Bdellovibrio bacteriovorus: one gene and its partner. The protein of the gene in region 1 binds, or shares a complex with, the protein of each later gene. Links are inferred from orthologs where the notes say so. Each region holds a gene or a part of one and is shown in the gene's direction. Other genes may lie near its edges. The genes, in order: AZI87_RS15240 and dnaN.

What was found.
Region 2: the proteins of AZI87_RS15240 (region 1) and dnaN are in contact, whole or in part, in a cryo-EM structure (PDB 8GIZ), measured with the Escherichia coli proteins. The link is inferred for Bdellovibrio bacteriovorus from one-to-one orthologs.

Annotation. Positions count from the first base shown.
Region 1 is NZ_LUKD01000008.1:125,223-131,474, forward strand. Bases 2,102-5,005 are described here. They hold AZI87_RS15240 (ATP-binding protein), read left to right. Parts: upstream 2,102-3,033; coding sequence 3,034-3,978; downstream 3,979-5,005. Other genes in these bases: AZI87_RS15230 (hypothetical protein), read left to right, coding at 2,102-2,378; tmk (dTMP kinase), read left to right, coding at 2,391-3,026; AZI87_RS15245 (TatD family hydrolase), read left to right, coding at 3,993-4,763; AZI87_RS15250 (S1 family peptidase), read right to left, coding at 4,764-5,005. In the rest of the region: AZI87_RS15220 (diacylglycerol/lipid kinase family protein), read right to left, coding at 1-290; AZI87_RS15225 (metallophosphoesterase family protein), read left to right, coding at 300-1,091; more of AZI87_RS15230, read left to right, coding at 1,215-2,101; more of AZI87_RS15250, read right to left, coding at 5,006-5,618; tpx (thiol peroxidase), read left to right, coding at 5,963-6,252. UniProt on the Escherichia coli protein: Part of the beta sliding clamp loading complex, which hydrolyzes ATP to load the beta clamp onto primed DNA to form the DNA replication pre-initiation complex.
Region 2 is NZ_LUKD01000001.1:1,465,474-1,471,745, forward strand. Bases 1-2,924 are described here. They hold dnaN (DNA polymerase III subunit beta), read left to right. Parts: upstream 1-871; coding sequence 872-1,978; downstream 1,979-2,924. Other genes in these bases: dnaA (chromosomal replication initiator protein DnaA), read left to right, coding at 1-644; recF (DNA replication/repair protein RecF), read left to right, coding at 1,978-2,924. Also shown: more of recF, read left to right, coding at 2,925-3,105; gyrB (DNA topoisomerase (ATP-hydrolyzing) subunit B), read left to right, coding at 3,153-5,570; gyrA (DNA gyrase subunit A), read left to right, coding at 5,597-6,272. UniProt on the Escherichia coli protein: Confers DNA tethering and processivity to DNA polymerases and other proteins. Acts as a clamp, forming a ring around DNA (a reaction catalyzed by the clamp-loading complex) which diffuses in an ATP-independent manner freely and bidirectionally along dsDNA.

The DNA of each region.
Region 1 (6,252 bases):
TTCAAAGTTCGAGCTAAGTTATTGGCGGTTCCTGAGGGAATTAAAAGCAATGGAAGGTTGTGGCGTATCAGAGCCGGCAAGGCTTCGCGCACGGAACCATCGCCACCCGAGACAAGCACGATAGGACTTTCTTTTGCGAAGTCATCAATAACTTCTGTCATCGGACGTTTCGGTGTGCTCTTGTGATCCAACACCTCATAGCCGTTTTCTTTCAGCCACGCCGTAATTTCCTCCTCGACCAAGTGGCCTTGACGAGCCTTGGGGTTGACCAACACGAGGATCTTTTTCATAGTATTTCGATGAAGAGAGTTCTGCATATTTCTGATCTCCACTTCGGGCGCATTCATCCTCCGGCCATTGAGGCGCTTGAAAATTTTTTGGCGGCTCAACAACAAAAGTTGGATCTGATCGTCATGACGGGGGATTGGACCCAACGGGCTCGCAAAGGCCAATATCAGGCCGCGGCCGAGTTCATCAAACGGTCTCCCTTTCCAGTATTAACGATTCCCGGAAATCACGATATTCCTTTGTACAATTTCGTCGCGCGTCTGGTGCAGCCTTTGAGAAACTACAATCGTTTTATCCGCAGTGTGACGACTGACACTTTTGAAGATCCCGAAATGGTGATCGTGGGATTCCGTACGGCCAGTGTTTTTCGTCCCGTTGAAGGACGCGTTTTAAAAAAAGATATCGAACGCGCGGAAAAGGTTTTTTCAAATGCGCCCGACTCGGCCCTGCGGGTGATTGCATGCCATCATCCTTTGTTTCAACCTAAAGACCTGGCTCGCATCCAGCCTGAATATCTGGCGAATCGAGTCTTGGCTCTGAAGCCGCATTTGGTTTTAAGTGGGCATTCGCACTTAAATTGGGTGGCCACCGTCAAAGATGAAGAGGGCCATCAGATTTTGCACATATCTGCAGGAAGCGCGACATCAGATCGCTTGCGCGGAGAGGTTAATAGCTTTCATATTATCACCACTGAAAATGCGGGTGTGAATATTGAAACGTATTTTCTTTCCGAGGAAGGTTTTGTGATCCCGAAGGGCGAAGTGCACAAGTCCGTCAGATGGGAGCCATTTATAAACCTGTAAGGCCTCGGCTTTCAGTGCCCTGGGAAGGTTCGATGTCGAAGGCTTAGACATACGAGCTCTCGTCCAATCAAATACTTAGTACTCGAAAAACCCGGTCTTGGCTTTGCACCAAGTCCCATCAGTATGAAAACACAGTGGCGCTTCTTATTGGTGGCTTTGCTTTTCCTTTTGCCTTCAGCACATTCATGGGCTGAAGACCCGTCTCGTATTGAGACGGAAGTTGAAGAAAAACTTCTAGATAAGGTTCAGATCGCCGACCAAGAGCGGACGCTTATCAAAATTGCCGAAGACAAGATCTTCGAGTTTGACAAGTACCCTGACCGCGAAGAGATGAAAGCAGCTTTAGGCTTAAAGCTTCCTGAAAAAGTAAAACAGCAGATTTTAGCTCGAGGCGGATCTATCGAAGAAGCCGACCCAATGCAGGCTTATGAAAGTCTTCCTGAAGATAGAAAACAAAAGTTTCAAGAAATGCGTTTGATGTTCTTGGCTAATGCGGCTCGTATTATGAATTCAACAAAGTTTGTATTCGGCGCGGGCAGTGTGGTCGGAGATGCCTTTAGTTTTGTGAAGGTAAAAACCAAGCAAGCCTTCGGAAAAACAGTCGAGCAGACGCCGACAGAAAAAAGAACTTTTTCAGTGCGCAGCCATCAAGCAGTTCAAGCTGTGTTAAAAGGTATTGATTATAAATTATGGTCCCAAGCGCCTCTGGTGATTGACTCGAACGAGTTCGGATTGAGTGTTTCTGTAGGAGCGTTAGCTGAAACCGGCGTTTTGCGTAAGGGCGGCGGTGGTGCCGAAGAAGTGGGTTTAAGTTTCGCGTTTAATAAATCAAAGCGTGCCTTCGTTTTTGAGATTTTCCACAATTCAGAAAGTTTTGATAATACCAAAGCAGCAGTTTCGGTCTTGGGTATTGTCGGTAAAGCGGGCATCACTTTGGGCCGACGAAATGGGGCTGAGACTTTAAAAGGAAGTTCGTTTTATCCACCGGCAGTGCCTGGTTATAGTGTGTCATCACCTGAGTATTTCTCAGCTGGATTGAGTTCGAGTTTAGGTTTTCCTCCGCCTCCGTTGGCGGATCTATTGACGTTCACCAACCGCTTTGAACGCCATCATCTTATTCGTGTCACGGTGTCCCCATTGGTTAAGGGCTTCGTCAGACTCGAATTTGGCGACGTTCGCGGTTCAATGCGCCTTGTCGGAATGCGTTTTGTTGACGTCTATCGCGCTATATCTGACAAAGTTCTATCGTACGGCCGTGGCCGTAGCTGCAGTGTAGTCTTTAATTAGAAGTTGGCCTTAATGAAATTTTTGGTTTTTGAAGGATTGGATGGCTCTGGGAAGAGCTCCTTGATGCGTGCCCTTGAAGGGGAACTGGCGCGTCGTGGGGTGGCTTTTCAACGCACTCGTGAACCGGGAGGAACACCTCTTGGGGATGAAATTCGCAATATGATTCTTCGTACGGAAGGGCCTTCGCCACTTCCCCGCACTGAACTTCTTTTGTATGAAGCAAGCCGCGCTCAACACGTCGAACAAGTGATTCGTCCGGCTTTGGCCAAAGGGACGTGGGTTCTTTGTGATCGCTTCACCGCAAGTTCAGTGGCCTTTCAAGGCGGCGGTCGTGATATTTCTGAAAAAGATGTGATGTCTTTAAACGACTTCGCTACGGGTGGTTTGAAACCCGATCTAACAATTCTTTTAGATCTTTCTGTCGAGGAATCTCGCTCACGTCGTCAAGGGCGTGGGGCCGCTAACGGAGAAAGTGAAGATCGCATCGAGTCTGAAGCGGATTCCTTTCACGAAAAAGTGCGTCAGTCTTTTTTAAAGCAAGCTCGCGCTGAAGCGTCTTCATGGCTTGTGCTCAATGCGCAAGAAACTCCCGAAGTTCTTTTCCAACAACTTCTGAAGGCTTTGGCCGAAAAGAATATTTTGAAATAGGTTGTTGATGGCTCGCTTGCTCGATTTCGTCTTAGGACATCAAGATATTATCGCAAAGCTGGTGGCTTCCTTTGAACAGGGAAAGCCCGGGCAGACGTATCTTTTTGTCGGACCTGCCGGCATTGGAAAAAAGCTCACCGCCAAAGGCTTGGCACAAGCGCTGGCTTGTCCACAAAGCCCTCGCGGTTGTGGCAAATGTCCATCTTGTTTCCGTATGGCGCAAGGGACGCATGAAGGTCTTAAGATCATTGAGCCTTCCGGCGCGCAAATCAAGATGGAACAAGCCCGTGAGGTGATTGAGTTCCTCAGTCTTAAAAGTCTTTCCGGAAATCGCGTGATCATCATCGATCAAGCGCAAAATTTAAATCCGCAGGCCGCAAACTCCTTGTTAAAAACTTTGGAAGAGCCTCCTGAAGGAACCTTCTTCTTTTTGATTGCTCCGAGTGTCGCGGGCTTGATGCAAACCATTCGTTCACGTTCCCGGATTGTGCAGTTCAAACCTTTGACGTCCGAAGATCTTCAGAAAAAAGTGAAAGCACCTGCCTGGGCTTTGCGCGCGGCTCGCGGAAGTTTCGAGAAGCTCGCACAGTTGCAAGAGGGTCCTGAGTTAGAGCTTCGTCAAAAATCCGTTGAGATGCTGAATCTCTTTTTGACGGATGCGGATTTTCTTTTGAATGAAACTTGGCGCACGGAATTCAAAGATCGTGCTCAAGGGCAGCGTCTGATTTCTTATTGGGTCAGCTTTATGAAGGACGCGATCTATCTTCAAGAAGGTGCTAAAACTCAGATCACGAATTTGGATCAGGCTCCCATTATTAAGACCTTGGCCGAATACAACCGCGAATTCTTATTGGCTTTAATGCAGAAGTCCCTGCAGGTAGAGCAGTCCTTTGGCGCCAACCGTGATCCTCAGTTGGTCATGGAAGAGTTCTTTATTACCCATCGTCCCTAGGGTATACTGACCCTATGGAATGGATTGATATTCACGCTCATTTAAACATGCTCGAAGAGGGCGTCGAAGCTGCAATTGCCAATGCAAAAGCTGCCGGCGTTCGTAAAATCATCACTATTGGTACCGAGCCTGGTGATCATCCCATCGTTTTGGATATCGCCCGCAAATATTATCCTGATGTGTATTGCACATTGGGAGTTCATCCCCACGACGGGAAAGTTTATACCGAAGAAGCGGGTCGCTTTATCGAAGAACATTCCAGTGAACCTTGTGTGGTGGCGATTGGGGAAATCGGTTTAGATTACTACTATGATCAGTCCCCTCGTGAACAGCAGAAAGAAGCTTTCCGTGCGCAGTTGGAAATCGCGAAACGCACGAAACTTCCGATTGAAATTCACACGCGCGATGCGGAAGAAGACACGATTGAGATCTTGAAGGAATTTAAAGGCGAAGTCACAGGACTTGTTCACTGCTTCACGGGAACAGAGTGGTTGGCAAAACAAGCTTTGGACGTGGGTTTGAATATTTCCATCAGTGGAGTTGTCACTTTCAAAAATGCCGACAGTCTTCGTGCGACGGTGAAGATGTTGCCACTGGATCGCATTCACGTTGAAACCGATGCTCCTTTCTTAGCGCCTATTCCAATGCGCGGAAAAAAGAATACGCCAGCCTACGTGGTTCACACGGCAAAATTTGTGGCGGAACTCAAAGGCATTTCAGAAGAACAGCTTTGCGAGCAAACGCGTATCAATGCTCTGAAGATGTTCCCCAAAATAAAATGGTAGTTAGTTCATTTTGTCGATGGCTTCGATGATCCAATCTGAAGCCGCGCCGACTTTCGTGGCTTGAGTTACACCCATACAGCTATACTGTCCGTTGGCGAGCTTGGGACCAAGTACGGCCGAGTTCACGCCGATAACTTTTAGCACGCCCTCTTTATGATAAAACTGCGGACCGCCGGAATCTCCTTGGCAGATAGAGGTGTCGGCACCGCTGACAGTCCAATAGCGATCGTCAGAGCGATGGTATGAAGAATCAATCGTCAAGATGCCCCGATGAAGCTGACCAAGATAAGCATAGATGTCTTGGTTTTTTCTTCCCGTATAATCTTTCGAGCGTCCGTAACCATACACATAGACTTCTTCATTAGAATAATCGGTGCGTCTGTCGGTATCGAAATCCACCGGCTGAAATCCGTCGGGTATCGAGCCTTCAAAGCGAACCACGGCAATGTCATGGTCATATAATTTTTTAGTGCTGTTATAGTCGGGATGAATTTCCCAGTCGCTAGCTTTGCGAGTGGTTGGGGAGCGTTGATACATTGAATATTTTTTCGTCGTGAAAATGATGTTCACGCCGGATAGGGACGGCAGGCGCTGTTTGTCGAAACAATGCCCTGCGGTCAAGACTGTGTGCGAGCCAATCAATGTGCCCGTACAAAAACCTAAGCCTTGGCCAAAGCGATTTGTCATCTCAACAAGAATCACACTGCGCGAAGCTTCGGTTGTTCTTTCCATGATGGGCTGGCCACCAATGACGGATGTGCCTGGCGCTGATGTCAGAGCGTCGTGGGAACTGATATCAGGGGAGCAGGCGATCAGCATCGTGGATGCTGTGAATAGAATCAGTGACTTTTTCAAGATCATCTCCTTGCATGGGGGTCCAAGAAATATCTGAGGTAGAGTATGAACTCAGGTGACGAAGAGGTAAGGTGTTTAAAGACAAGTGAAACTATTCAGCGGAATTGGGATGCGTCTTTAGAGGACAAATCTACTGCCACGGCGGCAGTAAGCAAATGCGTCAAGATTTAGTCTCCACCTCGTATCTTATTTTCGATAGTTGCTGTTCGATTCTGAAAAAATCAAGGAGGGCTCAGCCCGTCAAACGTACCTATGTAAGACAGCGCGAGGCATTCTTCTTGCGTGATAATAGACGCAGGATTAACGTGATTATGTCATTTTTCAATCTAACTTAAGGAGCTATTATGGCAAGCATCACTCTTAAAGGAAACCCAGTAAAAACAACTGGAGAACTTCCGGCAAAAGGCACAACAGTAAAAGATTTCAAACTTGTGAAAAACGATCTATCAGAAGTTTCTCTGGCAAATTTCGCAGGCAAAAAGAAAGTTCTTAATATTTTTCCAAGCGTAGACACAGGCACATGTGCGGCGTCTGTTAGAAAATTCAATCAAGAAGCGGCGAAATTGAACAACACGGTTGTGTTGAATATCTCTGCCGATCTTCCATTTGCTCAGGCGCGTTTCTGTGGCGCTGA
Region 2 (6,272 bases), on another replicon or contig:
GCTTTATCGACAGTCGTAAGCAAGTCATCTTAGCCAGCGATCGTATGCCGAAAGATATCCATGGTTTAGAAGACCGCAGTCGCACTCGCCTAGAACGCGGTTTGATTGCAGATATCACTATGCCGGATTTAGAGACTCGTATCGCGATCCTGCGTTATAAAGCCGAAAAATTTAACGTTCGTTTACCTGAAGATGTTGTGAATTATATCGCAAGAATCTCAAAACGTTCGATCAGAGAGCTTGAAGGTAATCTTAAGAAGGTCAAAATGTTCTCTGAACTGCAAGGCCTTCCGATCGATCACGAGCTTGTTAAACGCATTCTTTCGCACCATGAAACGCAATCCACGATCTCTGTTGAAGAGATCATGAAGCTTGTAGCAGACCATTATAAAGTGCGCGTTTTGGATCTTAAATCCTCTACTCGCGCCAAGCCAATTGTCGTTCCACGTCAAATTGCGATGTATTTGATTAAGAAGTTCTTGGATAAATCTTTAGTGGATATCGGGAAGGCTTTTGGCGGAAAAGATCACACAACTGTGATGAATGCTCTAGAACGCGTCAAGAATCTACAATCCACGGATCAAGATATTTCCAAAGATATCGAAGATTTAGAACAGAGAATCCACAATATCACAGGCGTGTGAATGTGGACTGTGGATAAGGTTGAGGAAAAATTTGGGGCTTAAAATGTGGATCCGAGTTACCCCCAAAATCAACCAAGTTTAAGACGATTTATGCAGAGTCTTTATCCACAAGTGTTTTTTAGTGTTTACATGGGTTTAGGGGATTTGTTAGGTTTTCCACGCCCCTACTACTACTACTAGTTATTTATATTAATAGTAATAGTTAATAAGAGGGCTCAAGAGGTTGTATGAAACTTGAAATTGATAAAAGAGATTTATTAAGCCTTATCGGAAAGACACAGAACATTGTTGAGAAGCGCAACACAATGCCCATTCTCATCAACGTCCTTTTGGAAGCTGATCAAAATGCTTTAAAAGTTTTTGCAACAGATTTGGAAGTCAGCCTGACAGACCAAACAAAGGTTCAAGTACATCAACCGGGAAAAGTGGCGGTCTCTGCAAAAAGTCTTTTCGAAATCGCAAAAGAACTTTCTGAAGGCCCAATCACTTTAATCAAAAAAGAAAACAACTGGTTGGAAATCAAGCAAGGGAAGTACACTTCAAAAATCGTCGGTATCTCTGCTGAAGAATATCCGATCTTCCCAACATACAACTCTCAAGGTTTTATCAGCATCAATGCCGGTGTTCTGAAAGAGATGATTGATAAAACAATCTACTCTGTTTCCAATGATGAAACTCGTTACCACCTGAACGGTGTGTTCTTTGAACTTTCACCTCAAGGTGGATTTAAGATGGTGGCGACGGATGGTCACCGTATGAGTCTAGTGAACAAACCGCTTTCTGAAGTGAAAGTGGCCGCTACTCAAGGTGTTATCATTCCTCGTAAAGGTCTTCACGAAATCAAAAAGATTTTGGAAGGCATTGATGGAAATGTGGAAATCGCAATCGAAGGTTCTCAATTCGTGTTGAAACATTCATCAACAATCTTGATGATCCGTTTGATCGAAGGAAAGTACCCGAATTATCAACAATTTATTCCACAGAAACTTCCGCAAAAAGTAATGATCCACCGTGAAGCATTCTTAACTTCATTGAAGCGTGTATCACTTTTAGCGAACGTAAAATCCAAAGCGGTGCTGTTAAATCTTTCTAACGGCCGTATGGAAATTTCTTCGAACAACCCAGAGCTTGGTGACGCGAAAGAAGAGATCGAAGTTGAATACGCAGGCGGAGAAATTAAAATTGGTTTCAACGCGAAGTATGTGACTGACATCTTGACGAGTATGAGCCAAGACAAAATTGATTTCGAATTGAACGATCATCTTTCTCCTGGATTGATCCGTCCTCACAACGACACGTCTTACACTTGCGTTGTGATGCCTATGAGAATCTGATGATTTTTGAAAAGCTACGTCTTGTTAATTTTCGTAATTACCGGGACGTAGTAGTTCCATTTTCTCCGCGTGTGAATGTATTTGTCGGTGAAAATGGGCAAGGTAAAACAAATCTTCTTGAGGCCATGTACCTGATTTCTCAAGGAGACTCTTTTCGCTACAGTGATAATCGCACCTTGATCAACTCGAATAACCAAGAGGCTTTGATCCAAGCGCTGATTACTCAAAATGATCTCCACTACAAACTCAAACTTGGATTAAGCAAAAGTCGCAAAGTACTAACTTTGAACGATAAGAAAGTGTCTTCCACTGACGTGCGCAAGATTTTTGCTAGTGTCGTGTTCAGTCCCGAAAGTTTAGCATCGATCAAGGAAGGTGCGGATTATCGCCGTGAACTTGTAGATGAATTACTCATCACCTTTGAACGAAGAAATGCGGATTTGATCGCGGAATATCGCAAAGCTTTGAAAACGCGCAATAAGATCCTTAAAAACTATTTGGAGGGTTTGAACGACAAAACGGTCACGGAGAACCTTTTGGACGCTCTAAACCCCCAATTCTTGCGTTTAGCGGCCGATTTAAGCCACGCCCGGATCAATGCTCTAGCGGGTCTTTCGAAAGATTTTAATAATGCCATGCAGTACATTTCTAAAAATGACGCTGTGGATATCTCGGTGGAATACCTGATTTCGGATCAAAATGCGGTGGGTTTTACCCGAGAAGAAGTCCAATTTGCGCTGCAAAAAAGGATGAATGAACTGCATGATGCGGAGCTCTCATCTGGAACCAGTCTGGTAGGCCCTCACAAGCACGATATTGTGTTCCTATATGGGCAAAAAGACTCAAGATTTTATTGTAGCCAAGGGCAGCAAAGAGCCATCATATTGTCTTTCAAAATGGCCCAAATTGTGTATCATAGGAAGGCTCACGGAACCTATCCGGTTTTGATGTTAGACGATGTTTTATCTGAACTCGATAAAGCCAAAAGAGATGCACTGATTACGTTCTTACACGAGATCAATACGCAGATTTTTGTGACGACGACAGATTTCACATTGCCTGAATCTTTCAGCCTCGATCAGCTTTCCGTTTTGCGCATCAAGGATGGTCACATCCTCGATGAATAACTTCACTCTGGTTTTCCAGGGTGTATGCAGTCAGTGAGGGGTACACAGTGTCAGTCGAAGAACAAAAAACATATTCCGCCGACTCGATTCAGGTTCTTGAAGGACTTGAAGCCGTTCGTAAACGTCCAGGGATGTATATCGGTGATACCGGTTTCAAAGGTTATCACCATCTTGTGTATGAGATTGTGGATAACTCGGTAGACGAACATCTTGCAGGACATTGCAAACACATCTACGTCACAATCAATGCCGATGAATCGGTTTCAGTTCAAGATGATGGCCGCGGTATTCCCGTAGGCGCACACAAAAATGGTAAATCTGCTCTTGAAATCGTTATGACCGTTCTTCATGCCGGCGGTAAATTCGACGGTGGTGGTTATAAAGTTTCCGGTGGTCTACATGGCGTGGGTGCTTCTGTTGTGAATGCACTTTCTGACCGTGTTTCTGTCGAAGTTCATCGTGAAGGTTTCGTATGGAGACAAAACTATGAGCGTGGCCGCATCGTCGCGCCAGTAGCTCAAGGTGAAGCTTCGAATAAAACTGGAACGACAGTGACGTTCAAACCGGACCGTCAAATTTTCAAAGATGAAACTGTCATCTATGATTTCGCTACACTTGCAAATCGTTTTCGTGAACTTGCATTCTTGAATGCGGGTCTTCATATTTCTTTGAAAGACGAAAGATCAGGAAAGAAACAAGATTTCCAATATGCAAACGGTGTTGCTGAATTCGTTCAGTACATGAATCAATCTAAAAAATCTCTTCACAATGAAGTCGTTTACTTCAAAGGTGAAAAAGACAATGTCGACGTAGAAATCGCTTTGCAGTGGAATGATTCTTATTCGGAATCTATCTTCACGTACTGTAACAACATCAATACTCACGAAGGTGGTACTCACTTAGTTGGTTTCCGTGCGGCTTTGACTCGTACAACGAATGCGTACGCGACGGAAAAAAACCTTCTGAAAGATTTGAAAGCAAACCTTGAGGGTGAAGACATCCGCGAAGGTTTGGCAGCCGTGATTTCAGTAAAGGTTCGTGAGCCTCAGTTTGAAGGACAAACGAAAACGAAACTTGGGAACACCGAAGTTAAAGGTATCGTTGAAGCCTTAGTGAATGAAAAACTTGCGGACTGGATGGATCGTAATCCTGCCGTGGCTAAGAATATTATTTCTAAGTGTGTGGAATCGGCGCGTGCTCGTGAAGCCGCTCGTAAAGCTCGTGATTTGACTCGTCGTAAGACAGCACTGGATGGTGGATCTTTGCCGGGTAAGATGGCGGACTGCCAAGAACGTGACCCCGCACTTTGCGAATTATACCTGGTGGAGGGAGATTCTGCCGGTGGATCTGCGAAACAAGGACGTGATCGTCGTACTCAAGCGATTCTGCCTTTGAAAGGTAAAATCCTAAACGTCGAAAAAGCGCGTTTTGATAAAATTATTTCTTCTGAAGAGATCAAAGTTATTATCTCTGCGTTGGGAACTGGTATCGGTAAAGACAACGTGAACGTGGATAAAATCCGCTATCACAAAATCATTATCATGACCGATGCCGACGTCGACGGATCGCACATCATGACTCTGCTTTTGACATTCTTCTATCGTCAAATGCCGGAGGTTCTAGAGCGCGGTTATGTTTACATCGCTCAACCACCACTTTACCGTGCGAAAAAAGGTAAAGAAGAAACTTATTTGAAAAACGAAGCAGCATTAACCGAGTTCCTTTTAAGCTCTGGTTTGAATGCTTTCAAAATCAAAGGAAAAGAAAGCTTGAAAGAAGCCGATCTTCGTCAATTGATTTTGAACATTCAAAGATTCAATGACCTTCTTCGTGTATCTTCAAAAAAGTACGACAAAGATGTTTTGTATTTCTTGTTAAGCAAGGTAGGCGATTTCGAAAAAACTTTCGCCGACGCTGGTAAAATCCAAACTTCTTTGAACGATTTGGGTGATTGGATTAAAGGAAATCAAAAACTGGGTATCACAGAGTACAAAGGCGAAGTTAAAACAGATGAAGCTACAGGAAAACCTTATGCTGACATCTACACTGTTCGTTACGCGGATCGTATGACGACAAAATTCAGCCTTGAAAGCTTGCGTTCTTCCGAAATTATCGAGCTTCGTAAAATCTGGAATGATATCCAAGGTGTGAGCACTCTTCCGATGACAATCATGGAAGGTGAAACTGAAATTGAGTTCGATAACTACAACGAATTCTATTCTCACGTAATGGAATCTACGAAAAAAGGAATGTACATCCAACGTTACAAAGGATTGGGCGAGATGAATCCGGAGCAGTTGTGGGAAACTACACTGAATAAGGAAAACCGCACTCTTCTTCAAGTAAACATTGATGATGCTGTTGCAGCGGATGAGACATTCTCAATCTTGATGGGTGAAATGGTTGAACCGCGTCGTCAGTTCATCCATGACAATGCCCTTCTTGCTCGTAGTTTGGACGTTTAATTTTAGTTTTTTAAGTTGGTGAAGTTATGGAAAATAATAATGAAGAAAAAGGCGTAACCCGCGTCGATGTCAGTAAGGAAATGCGTGATGCCTACCTTCAGTACTCGATGTCTGTTATCGTGGGTCGTGCCCTACCCGATGTTCGCGACGGTTTAAAACCAGTTCACCGCCGTGTCTTGTTTGCACAAAGTGAAATGAACAACCGACCTGGCAGACCTTACTTGAAGTCTGCCCGTGTTGTCGGGGACGTAATCGGTAAATACCATCCTCACGGTGACTCTGCGGTTTACGAAACTATGGTTCGTATGGCCCAGGATTTCTCTTTGAGATATCCACTTGAGGATGGACAAGGAAACTTCGGTTCTATCGACGGCGATAGCGCGGCAGCTATGCGTTACACTGAGATCCGTATGACTCATCTTGCAGAAGAACTTTTGCAAGATATCGATAAAGAAACTATTCCGTTCGGACCGAACTACGACGACTCTTTGCAGATTCCTCTAGTTCTACCGGCGAAGTTCCCGAATCTTTTGGTGAATGGTTCTTCAGGTATCGCCGTTGGTATGGCGACAAATATTCCTCCGCACAACTTGGGCGAAGTCATTGATGGTTGTATTGAACTTATCAATAAGCCGGACTGTACACTTGAAGACTTGATGGTTCACATCAAGGGCCCAGACTTCCCATCTTACGGTGTGATTG